2 regions of the Streptomyces sp. NPDC051064 genome follow, and region 2 is predicted to be linked to the other one. Evidence: riboswitches for the same ligand, from Rfam matches in the RefSeq annotation. Region 2 holds a riboswitch; the other holds the start of a gene.
The links. Region 2 has a riboswitch for thiamine pyrophosphate ahead of thiO (glycine oxidase ThiO). Riboswitches for the same ligand answer to the same signal wherever they lie in the genome.
Positions count from the first base shown of each region.

Region 1: linked by a shared signal. The riboswitch ahead of ACIBCU_RS35980 (thiamine ABC transporter substrate-binding protein) and the one ahead of thiO (glycine oxidase ThiO) in region 2 are both predicted to bind thiamine pyrophosphate.

Region 1 is NZ_JBITFK010000014.1:91,604-96,889, reverse strand. It holds gene ACIBCU_RS35990 (ABC transporter ATP-binding protein) at 1-261, opposite strand, end outside; gene ACIBCU_RS35985 (ABC transporter permease) at 264-1,913, opposite strand; gene ACIBCU_RS35980 (thiamine ABC transporter substrate-binding protein) at 1,958-3,052, opposite strand; TPP riboswitch at 3,126-3,242, opposite strand; gene rlmN (23S rRNA (adenine(2503)-C(2))-methyltransferase RlmN) at 3,320-4,426, opposite strand; gene ACIBCU_RS35970 (DUF6191 domain-containing protein) at 4,667-5,005, opposite strand.
Region 2 is NZ_JBITFK010000001.1:372,060-377,345, forward strand. It holds gene thiE (thiamine phosphate synthase) at 1-8, opposite strand, end outside; gene ACIBCU_RS01710 (Rv2175c family DNA-binding protein) at 156-521, opposite strand; gene ACIBCU_RS01715 (NAD(P)/FAD-dependent oxidoreductase) at 584-1,825, opposite strand; TPP riboswitch at 1,972-2,084, shown strand; gene thiO (glycine oxidase ThiO) at 2,082-3,296, shown strand; gene thiS (sulfur carrier protein ThiS) at 3,293-3,595, shown strand; gene ACIBCU_RS01730 (thiazole synthase) at 3,598-4,392, shown strand; gene pknB (Stk1 family PASTA domain-containing Ser/Thr kinase) at 4,521-5,286, shown strand, end outside.

The DNA.
Region 1 (5,286 bases), on a different contig from region 2:
GTGCGGGAAGAGCTGGTGGTCCTGGAACATCAGGCCGAGCCCGCGGCGGTGCACAGGCAGCCGTGCCTGGTCCGCGCCGTCCAGGAACACCCGCCCGCCGTCGAGGGGCTGGAGCCCTGCCACGGCCCGCAGCAGCGTCGACTTGCCGCTGCCGCTCGGGCCCAGCACGCAGACGATCTCGTGGTCCGCGACCTCCAGGTCCACCGCGTCCAACGCGGTCCTCTTCCCGAAACGGACCGTGGCCGACTCCACTGTCAGCATCTCTAGAACTCCCCGGATCGGTCGGTACGGATACGTTCGAGCAGGAGCAGCGACACCGCGCAGACCAGCATCAGAATCGTGCTGAGGGCCATCGCCTGGCCGTAATTGAGCTCGCCCGAGCGCCCCAGCAGCCTGGCGACGGCGACCGGCAGGGTGGGGTTGTCGGGGCGCGCGATGAACACGGTCGCGCCGAACTCACCGAGCGACACGGCGAAGGCGAAGCCGGCGGCCACCAGCACCGCCCGCCGCACCAGCGGCAGGTCGACCTCCCGCCAGGCCCGCAGCGGCGAGGCGCCGAGCACCGCCGCGGCCTCCCGCAGCCGGTCGTCCACCGCGCGCAGGACGGGCAGCATGGTCCGTACGACGAAGGGGACGCCCACCAGCGCCTGGGCGAGCGGCACGAGGATCCAGGACGTACGCAGATCCAGCGGCGGCTTGTCGAGCGTGATCAGGAAGCCGAAGCCGACGGTGACGGCGGACACTCCGAGCGGCAGCATCAGCAGGGCGTCGAAGCCACGCACCAGCGGTCCGGCGTGGGGGTACCGCCCGCTCGAGCGAAGCCGAGAGTGGGGGAGGGTCAGGGCCGCCGCGGCGAGACCCCCGATCACGAGGGCGATCAGGGTCGCGACCAGTGCGTAACGCAGGGAGTTCCCGATGGCGTCGAGCGGCGGGACCAGGAAGGTGGAGCCGCCGGCGTCGGCCGACTGCAGCGCGCGGTAGAAGCCGAAGCCGTAGCCGCCCGAGGTGTCCAGGGAGCGTTCCACCAGTACACCGAGCGGCACCACGATCAGCAGCAGGACGGTCAGCAGTACCCCGCCGAGCAGCGCCCACTGCCCTGCTCCGTGCGGGCGGCGGGAGGTCTGGGCCGCGTCGACGAGCTTCAGCGCGGTCTCCCGGCGCCGTACGGTCCAGGCGTGGACGGCGAGGATCCCTCCGACAGCGGCGAACTGAATCAGGGTCAGCACGGCGGCCGTCGGCAGGTCGAGCAGCTGAGCGGTCTGCCGGTAGATCTCCACCTCCAGCGTGGAGTAGGCCGGACCGCCGAGGATCTGGACGACCCCGAAGGAGGTGAAGGTGAAGAGGAAGACCATCAGAGCCGCCGCGGCCACGGCCGGGGCGAGCGCGGGCAGGGTGACACGCCGCCAGGCGGCGAGGCGGCCGGCCCCGAGCACCCGGGCGGCCTCCTCCTGCCGGGGGTCGAGCTGGGACCACAGGCCGCCGACGGTCCGTACGACCACCGCGTAGTTGAAGAACACATGGGCGAGCAGGATCGCCCACACGGTCGTGTCGAGGCGGATCCCCCAGAGTTCGTCGAGGAACCCGCCGCGCCCCAGCAGCGCCAGGAACGCCGTGCCCACGACGACGGTGGGCAGGACGAACGGCACGGTCACGACGGCACGCAGCAGCTGCTTGCCGGGGAAGTCGAAACGGGCGAAGACATAGGCGCCGGGCAGTGCGATCAGCAGGGTGAGCACGGTCGAGGCGAGGGCCTGCCAGGTGGTGAACCAGAGGACGTCGAGGATGTCCGGCCGGCTCAGCACCGTGCCGATCCGGCCGAACTGCCAGTCTCCGTCCGTCTTCAGGCCCCGGCCGACGATGGCGACGACCGGATAGGCGAAGAACAGCGCGAAGAACGCGACAGGCACGGCCATGAGACCGAGCCGCACCGCGTTCCCCCTCCACGGGGGCCGCGCGACTACTTCACGACGAGCGAGGACCACGACTGGACCCACTGCTCACGGTTCTTGGCGATCTTCTCCGGTGCGACGGTCTCCGGCTTGTCGACGGTGGCCCCGAACTTCGTGAAGAGCTCCGGCAGCTTCGCGTCCTTCACCACCGGGTTCACGAACATGTTCAGCGGCATGTCCTCCTGGAACCGCTTGCTGATCAGGAAGTCCAGGAGCGCCTTGCCGCCTGCCTCGTTCTTCGCACCGTCCAGCAGTCCGGCGAACTCGATCTGGCGGAAGCAGGTGCCGGTGGCGACACCGGTCGGGGCCTCGCTGGGCTGCGGATCGGCGTACAGCACCTCGACGGGCGGGCTGGAGGCGTACGAGACGACGAGCGGCCGGTCGGCCTTGGCCTTCTTACCGCCCGCGGAGCCGGAGAACTCCTCGTTGTAGGCCTGCTCCCAGCCGTCGACGACCTTGACGCCGTTGCTCTTCAGCTTCTTCCAGTAGTCCTGGTAGCCGCTCTCGCCCTGACTGGCGACGGTGCCGAGGAGGAAGCCGAGGCCGGGTGACGAGGTCGCGGCGTTCTCGGTGACGAGGAGGTTCTTGTACGCGGGCTTCAGGAGGTCGTCGAAGGAGTTCGGCGGGGCGAGCTTCTTGTCGGCGAAGTACTGCTTGTCGTAGTTGACGCAGATGTCGCCGGTGTCGATGGGTGTGACCCGGTGCTTGTCGGCGTCGAGCTGGGTGTCGGCCGCGACGCGGTCCAGGCCCTTCGCCTCGTACGGCGTGAACAGGCCGTTGTCCAGGGCACGGGAGAGCAGGGTGTTGTCGGCGCCGAAGAACACGTCGCCACGCGGGGAGCCCTTGGTCAGGATCTCCTGGTTGAGCGCTGCCCCGGCGTCACCGCTCTTCAGCACCTTGACCTTGTAGCCGGTCTCCTTGGTGAACGCCTTCAGGACGGCGTCCGAGGCGTTGAACGAGTCGTGGCTGACGAGGGTGACGGTCTTCGAACCGGTTCCCGTGTCACCGGAAGACTTGTCGTCGGAGCCCCCGCAGCCCGCGAGCGCGGTGACTCCGAGCGCGGCGGCGAGCGCGGTCGCCGCGTACTTCGTCGTGGTGTTCATGGTGATGTCCTCCTGGAGGTGACCAGGAAGAGACGCGGCCCTGCCCGCTCGGCGAGCGGGCAGGGCGCAACAGCTTGAGTAAGGTCCGAACTTCCTACCCGGAATGACCCGGGCGAGGTTCAGAGGGTCTGCGGCCGACCTGTCCTCGGTGCCGCACTCTCAGCGCTGTGGCGCTCCCCTGTCGGAATATGAAGTTGCTTTCCCGGCCAGGCTACACCGGCCGGATCACGCCGGACCGGCCGGATCCAGCCCGTACGCGGGACCGCCTCAGCGCTCGGACGCCGCCAGCTGCCCGCAGGCGCCGTCGATCTCCTGGCCGCGGGTGTCCCGGACGGTGACCGGCACACCATGGGCGGCGATCGCTTCGACGAAGGCCTTCTCGTCCTCGGGCCGCGATGCGGTCCACTTGGACCCCGGCGTCGGGTTGAGCGGGATGAGGTTGACGTGCACCCGCTTGCCCTTGAGCAGCCGGCCCAGCCGGTCGCCCCGCCAGGCCTGGTCGTTGATGTCGCGGATGAGCGCGTACTCGATGGAGATGCGGCGCCCCGACTTCTCCGCGTACTCCCACGCGGCGTCCAGGACCTCACCGACCTTCCAGCGGGTGTTCACGGGGACGAGGGTGTCGCGCAGTTCGTCGTCCGGAGCGTGCAGCGAGACCGCGAGGCGGCACTTGAAGCCCTCGTCGGCGAAGCGGAGCATCGCCGGCACCAGACCCACCGTGGACACGGTGATCCCGCGCTGCGACAGCCCGAGGCCGTCCGGCTCCGGGTCGGTCAGCCGGCGGATCGCCCCGACCACGCGCTTGTAGTTGGCCAGCGGCTCGCCCATGCCCATGAAGACGATGTTGGACAGCCGCGCAGGCCCGCCCGGGACCTCCCCGTCGCGCAGGGCCCGCATGCCGTCCACGATCTGGTGCACGATCTCGGCGGTCGACAGATTACGGTCGAGTCCCGCCTGCCCGGTGGCGCAGAACGGGCAGTTCATCCCGCAGCCGGCCTGTGACGAGATGCACATGGTCACCCGGTCCGGGTAGCGCATGAGGACGGACTCGACGAGCGTGCCGTCGTGCAGCTTCCAGAGCGTCTTGCGGGTGGTGTCGTCGTCGCAGCTGATGTGGCGCATCACCGACATCAGGTCGGGGAACATCGCCTCGGCGAGCTTCTCCCGCGACGCGGCCGGGATGTTGGTCCACTCCGCCGGGTCGTGCGCGTACCGCGTGAAGTAGTGCTGCGACAGCTGCTTGGCACGGAAGGGCTTCTCGCCGGTCGCGGCGACTGCTTCCTTGCGCTCGTCGGGGGTGAGGTCGGCGAGGTGCCGCGGCGGCCGCTTGGCTCCACGGGGCGCGACGAAAGTGAGTTCTCCGGGCTTAGGCATGGTTCCTCCAGTGTTACAGACACGCCGCGGTCCCAGAGACCTCCGCAGGCTCAGGAGAGGTGAGGGGCCGGTGGCCTCGGGCACCCTCGGCCGCCATCAGCCGACGTAGGCGCCCCCGACGGCCCTGGGACGGCTCGGCGCGCTTGCGGGAACCGTGACCGATCGCACGGCGGGAGGGAGGCGCACACGGGCACCCGAAATCGCATGCGCGTCCGAGTCGGTGGCCCGTCCTGCCCGCTGTCAGGCCTTACCGGGCTCCCGGCGGCCCGGCTTCGGCAATCGGACCACCGCGGTGCCCATCGCCAGGTCCACCGTGGTCCGGTTCGGAGGCGCGCCGTCCTCCTCGTCGTCGCGCATCAGAAGAGCCGACTGCCGTTCCTTGAGCTCGTTCTGCTTCCCCGGCGAGAAGCTCGCGTGCAGTTGCTCGAATCCTGTCGCGGAGATCTGCCCCTGGCGGGCGCCGTTGCGCCAGGGGAGGACGCCCGCACGGCCCGCACGCAGCAGAAGCTGATCGACGAAGGCCAGGAGCGTCAGGCCGACGACCAGCCCGGGGAGGGTCATGAATACGGCGAATTCCATGCTGCCAGTATCTGCGGACCGCCCACGGGCGACCAGGGGTACGGAGCCACGGCACACACGCGGAATGTCCCCGCCCGGGGCGCGGGCACACGCAGCCCATGACCCTCATGTGCCGTCAGCAGTCGAACTCGCCGAGCGCTGGCAGGGCCCCCGTGGTTCACATGGGCATTCCTGGGGGTGTGGTCCCTATGCGGGGTGTACATCCTCGTACGGCTCCGCAGGAACGGCTGGAAGTTTCCCCGACGCCGTTGAGCACGCTCGGAGGGCCCGCCGGACGGCGG
Region 2 (5,286 bases):
GTGGACATGAGGATTTCCCCCGTCGGTACGTCGTTGGATCACTGAGGCGGCGACAACTCACCGTACGTCGATGGATCGCCGTGCCGGCAGGCCCGGTTACGGCGGAGTGCGGGCCGTGATGTGCCACGGCCCGCACCTCGCCCACGGTCCTCCGGTCAGACGGCGAGCGCCTGGGCCCGGCGCTTCACCTCCGTACCGCGATTCTCGCTCAGGGCCTGCGCGGGCGTGCCGGGCAGGGTCGGGTCGGGGGTGAAGAGCCAGTCCAGCATCTCTTCGTCGTTGTAGCCGTCGTCCCTCAGGAGCGTCAGGGTCCCTGCGAGACCCTTGACCACCTTGTTGCCGTCGATGAAGGCGGCAGGCACCTGGAGCGCCCGGTTCTCACCACGTCGTACGGCGATCAGCTGGCCTTCCTTGACCAGCTGCCGTACGCGCGTCACCTCGACATCGAGCATTTCCGCGATGTCGGGAAGGTGGAGCCATGCGGGGACGAGAGCATCGATCTTTGCGTCAATCTCGGTCACAGGGACAAGCGTGCCATCCCGGACCGACAGTCGGTAGCCGGGCCCGGCGTACGAGGCCGTGCCTACCCCTGGAGCACCGTCGATTTCAGCGGGACGGAGGAGTCGGCGGCCCGCTCCGGGTCGATCCGCGCCCCCGCCTCGACGAGTTTGCGCCCCTGCGCCAGGTCGCGGGGCCTGCTGACGGCCAGCACGGCGACCAGGACCCCCTGGCGCAGCCAGCAGACCGTCCAGGACGGGTCACCCGGGTCGCCCCGCCACAGCAGCGTGTCGGCACCCGCGTGATGGCCGGCGTACTGCACGAAGCGGCCGAACTGCTCGGACCAGAAGTAGGGCACCGGGTCGTACGTCCTGACCGCACCGTCCGCGAGGGCGGCGGCGACCGTCCGCGGCCCCTGGAGCGCGTTGTCCCAGTGGTGGACCAGCAGCCGCTCCCCGTAGCGGGCGGACGGGAAGGAGGCGCAGTCGCCCACGGCGTAGACATCGGGCAGCGACGTGCGGAGCGCGCTGTCCGCGGTGACCGAGCCGTCGGGGCCGAGTGCGATGCCCGAGCCCGCGAGCCACGCGGTGGCGGGCCTGGCACCGATGCCGACGACCACCGCCCCGGCGGGGATCACCCGGCCGTCCGCGAGGTGGACGGCGCCCTGTTCGACGCGTGCGACCCGGGCGCCGGTGAGGAGTTCGGCTCCGCTCTCGGCGTACCAGGCGGCCATCGGCTCGGCGACCTCGGCGGGCATCGTGCCCGCGAGGGGACGGCCGGCGGCCTCCACGACGGTGACCGCGCACCCGGCCGCGCGGGCCGCCGTGGCGAACTCGGCGCCGATCCAGCCCGCGCCGACGACGACCACGTCGTGCTGCCGCTCCAGGACGGGCCGCAGCCGTGCCGCGTCGTCGAGGGTGCGCAGCAGATGGACGCCCGGCACGCCCTCGGAACCGGGCAGTGCGACGGGTTCCGCTCCGGTGGCGAGGATCAGGACGTCGTAGGCGACAGGCCCCTCCGGAGTGTCCAGTTCGTGCGCCCCGGCACGCAGTCCGGCCACGTCGAGACCCAGGCGCAGAGTGATGTCCAGGGCCTCGAAGTCGACGTCGAAGGCGGAGTCCTCCGCCTTGCCGAGCAGGACCGCCTTGGACAGGGGCGGCCTGTCGTACGGCTGGTGGGGTTCGGCCCCGATCAGGGTGACCGGGCCGGTGAAGCCCTGTTCGCGCAGGGCCACGGCCGTCTGCACTCCGGCCATGCCGGCGCCCACGATCACGACTCCGCTCGGCCGCTCTCCCGCTGCCGGGTCCTGTGTTGTCTGCTCGCTCACCTGTCCACCCTAGGGCCTCCCGTCCGGATCACGCCGGGCTCGTGGGACCTGGCCGGCGACCGGCGGGAGGACGGTCCGCCGGCCGAACGGGCCACGGGTGCCGGTCCCTTACCGGCTGCGAGGGGTGGGGTCTAGGCTGGCCACCGTAAGGCACTCGCGGGAGTCCGGGCGTACCGGGCTGAGAGGGAGGCTGGCCGGCCTCCGACCGTACGAACCTGATCCGGGTCATGCCGGCGAAGGGAGGGGCTGGACGCCCATGCGTATCTCCGCAGACAGTTCCGACGTCCTGGTCGTCGGAGGCGGCATCATCGGGCTGGTGACCGCCTGGCGGTCGGCCCAGCACGGCCTGCGCACCACGCTGGCCGATCCCGCGCCGGGCGGCGGCGCCGCCCAGGTCGCGGCCGGGATGCTCGCCGCCGTCACCGAACTCCACTACGGCGAGCAGACGCTGCTCGGTCTCAACGTGGCTTCCGCCGCACGCTATCCGGCGTTCGTGGCCGAGCTGGAGGAGGCGAGCGGGCAGGAGACCGGCTTCCGCGCCTGCGGCACCCTGTCCGTCGCGCTGGACTCGGACGACCGGGCGCATCTGCGGGAGCTGCACGCTCTGCAGCAGCGTTCCGGTCTGGAGTCCGAGTGGCTGAGCGGCCGCGAGTGCCGCCGTCTGGAACCGATGCTCGCCCCCGGCGTGCGCGGCGGGCTGCGCGTCGTCGGCGACCACCAGGTGGATCCCAGGCGGCTGGCCTCGGCCCTGGTCACCGCGTGCGAGCGGGCGGGAGTGGTCTTCCGCCGTGCCTGGGCCCAGCGGCTCTCCGTCACGGGCGGCAGCGCGACGGGAGCGGTCCTGGCGGACGGCACCGAGCTCGCGGCCGGCCAGGTGGTACTCGCCGGCGGCAGCCTCAGCGGCCGGCTCCAGGGCGTTCCCGAGGCGGTCCTGCCGCCGGTACGCCCGGTCAAGGGCCAGGTGCTGCGGCTGACCGTGCCTCCGGCCTACGCCCCCTTCCTCAGCCGGACGGTGCGGGCGGTCGTGCGCGGCAGCCAGGTCTATCTGGTCCCCCGTGCCAACGGTGAGCTGGTGGTCGGCGCGACCACGGAGGAGATGGGCTGGGACACGACGGTCACCGCGGGCGGGGTGTACGAGCTGCTGCGGGACGCCCATGAGCTGATGCCCGGCATCACGGAGCTCCCGCTGACCGAGACCCGGGCCGGTCTGCGGCCCGCCTCGCCGGACAACGCGCCGCTGCTGGGGCCCACGGCACTGCCCGGACTGCACCTCGCCACCGGGCACCACCGCAACGGGGTGCTGCTGACCCCTGTCACCGGCGATGTGATGGCCCATGTGCTGACCACCGGCGAGCTGCCCGAGCTGGGCCGCCCCTTCGCGCCGCGCCGCTTCGCCGCCGTCTCCCCGGAGAGCTCACCGGCCTCCTCCCCCGAAGAAACCGCCCCCGCGCCGCAGGAGCAGCCCGTATGACACAGCCCGCGCCCGCCGCCGTCCCGGGTTCCGAGCCCGAGGCCGGTTCCGTGCCCGCTTCCGAGTCCGTGCCCGTGTCCGAGTCCGTTTCCGAGTCCGTTTCCGTGTCCGTCAACGGGGAAGGCCGCACCGTGCCCGCCGGCACCGCGCTGGACACGTTGGTCGCGGCGCTGACCACAGCGCCCTCCGGGGTCGCCGCCGCGGTGAACGAGGCCGTCGTCCCCCGCGGCCAGTGGTCCGCCACCACGCTCGCCGACGGCGACCGCGTCGAGGTCCTCACCGCGGTCCAGGGAGGCTGACCATGTCCGACGATCTCTTCACGCTCGGTTCCACCGCGTTCTCGTCCCGGCTGATCATGGGGACGGGCGGGGCGCCCAGCCTCGACGTACTGGAGCGCTCCCTGATCGCTTCGGGCACCGAGCTGACCACCGTGGCGATGCGCCGGCTCGACCCGACCGTGCAGGGCTCGGTGCTCTCCGTCCTGGAACGCCTCTCCGTCCAGGTCCTGCCGAACACCGCGGGCTGTTTCACCGCGGGCGAGGCCGTGCTGACCGCCAGGCTGGCCAGGGAGGCGCTGGGCACCGACTGGATCAAGCTGGAGGTCGTGGCCGACGAGCGGACCCTCCTGCCCGACCCGATCGAGCTGCTGGACGCCGCCGAGATCCTGGTCGACGACGGCTTCACGGTCCTGCCGTACACCAACGACGACCCGGTTCTGGCCCGCAAGCTCCAGGACGTGGGGTGCGCGGCGATCATGCCGCTCGGCTCCCCCATCGGTTCCGGGCTCGGCATCCGCAACCCCCACAACTTCCAGCTGATCGTCGAGCAGGCCGCGGTCCCGGTGATCCTGGACGCCGGCGCCGGGACGGCCTCGGACGCGGCGCTGGCGATGGAACTCGGCTGTGCCGCTGTGATGCTCGCCTCGGCGGTGACCCGGGCGCAGGAGCCCGAGCTGATGGCGGCGGCGATGCGCCACGCGGTGGACGGCGGACGGCTGGCGTACCGGGCGGGACGCATCCCGCGCCGCCATTTCGCGGAGGCGTCCTCGCCGGCGGAGGGCCGCGCGGTGCTGGATCCGGAGCGCCCGGCCTTCTGAGGGCCGTGCACCGGCGGGGGTCTCCCCGTCACAGCACGCGCATGCCCCTGTCACGGCTCGGCACCGGAACGGTCCCCGGGATGCCTGGCCCACTCCGTGGTGTCCGTGGCAGCTCGTAGACTCGCCCCGTGGACACGACCCTCCAGGACCCCCTCGTCGGGCAGCTGCTCGACGGCCGCTACCGCATCGATGCGCGCATCGCCGTCGGCGGTATGGCCACGGTCTACCGGGCCGTGGACACCAGGCTCGACCGGGTGCTCGCCCTCAAGGTGATGCACCCGGCGCTGGCGACCGACGCGGCGTTCGTCGAACGCTTCATCCGCGAGGCCAAGTCCGTCGCCCGGCTCGCCCACCCCAATGTGGTGGCCGTCTTCGACCAGGGCGCCCAGGGCGCGTATGTGTACCTGGCGATGGAGTACGTCGCCGGGTGCACCCTGCGCGACGTCCTGCGCGAGCGGGGGGCACTGCAGCCCCGGGCGGCGCTGGACATCCTCGAACCGGTGCTGGCCGCCCTCGGCGCCGCGCACCGGGCGGGCTTCGTCCACCGCGACATGAAGCCGGAGAACGTCCTGATCGGGGACGACGGCCGGGTGAAGGTCGCCGACTTCGGTCTCGTACGCGCTGTGGGAACCGCCACGGACACCACCGGCTCGCTCCTGGGCACGGTCTCGTACCTCGCTCCGGAGCAGATCGAGCAGGGCACGGCCGACACCCGGTCCGACGTGTACGCCTGCGGTGTGGTGCTCTACGAGATGCTGACCGGCGGCAAGCCCCATGGCGGTGACACCGCCGCCCAGGTCATCTACCAGCATCTGAACGAGGACGTCCCGGCGCCGTCCGGCGCCGTTCCGGACCTGGCCGCCGGGCTGGACGAGCTGGTGGCCGCCGCGACGG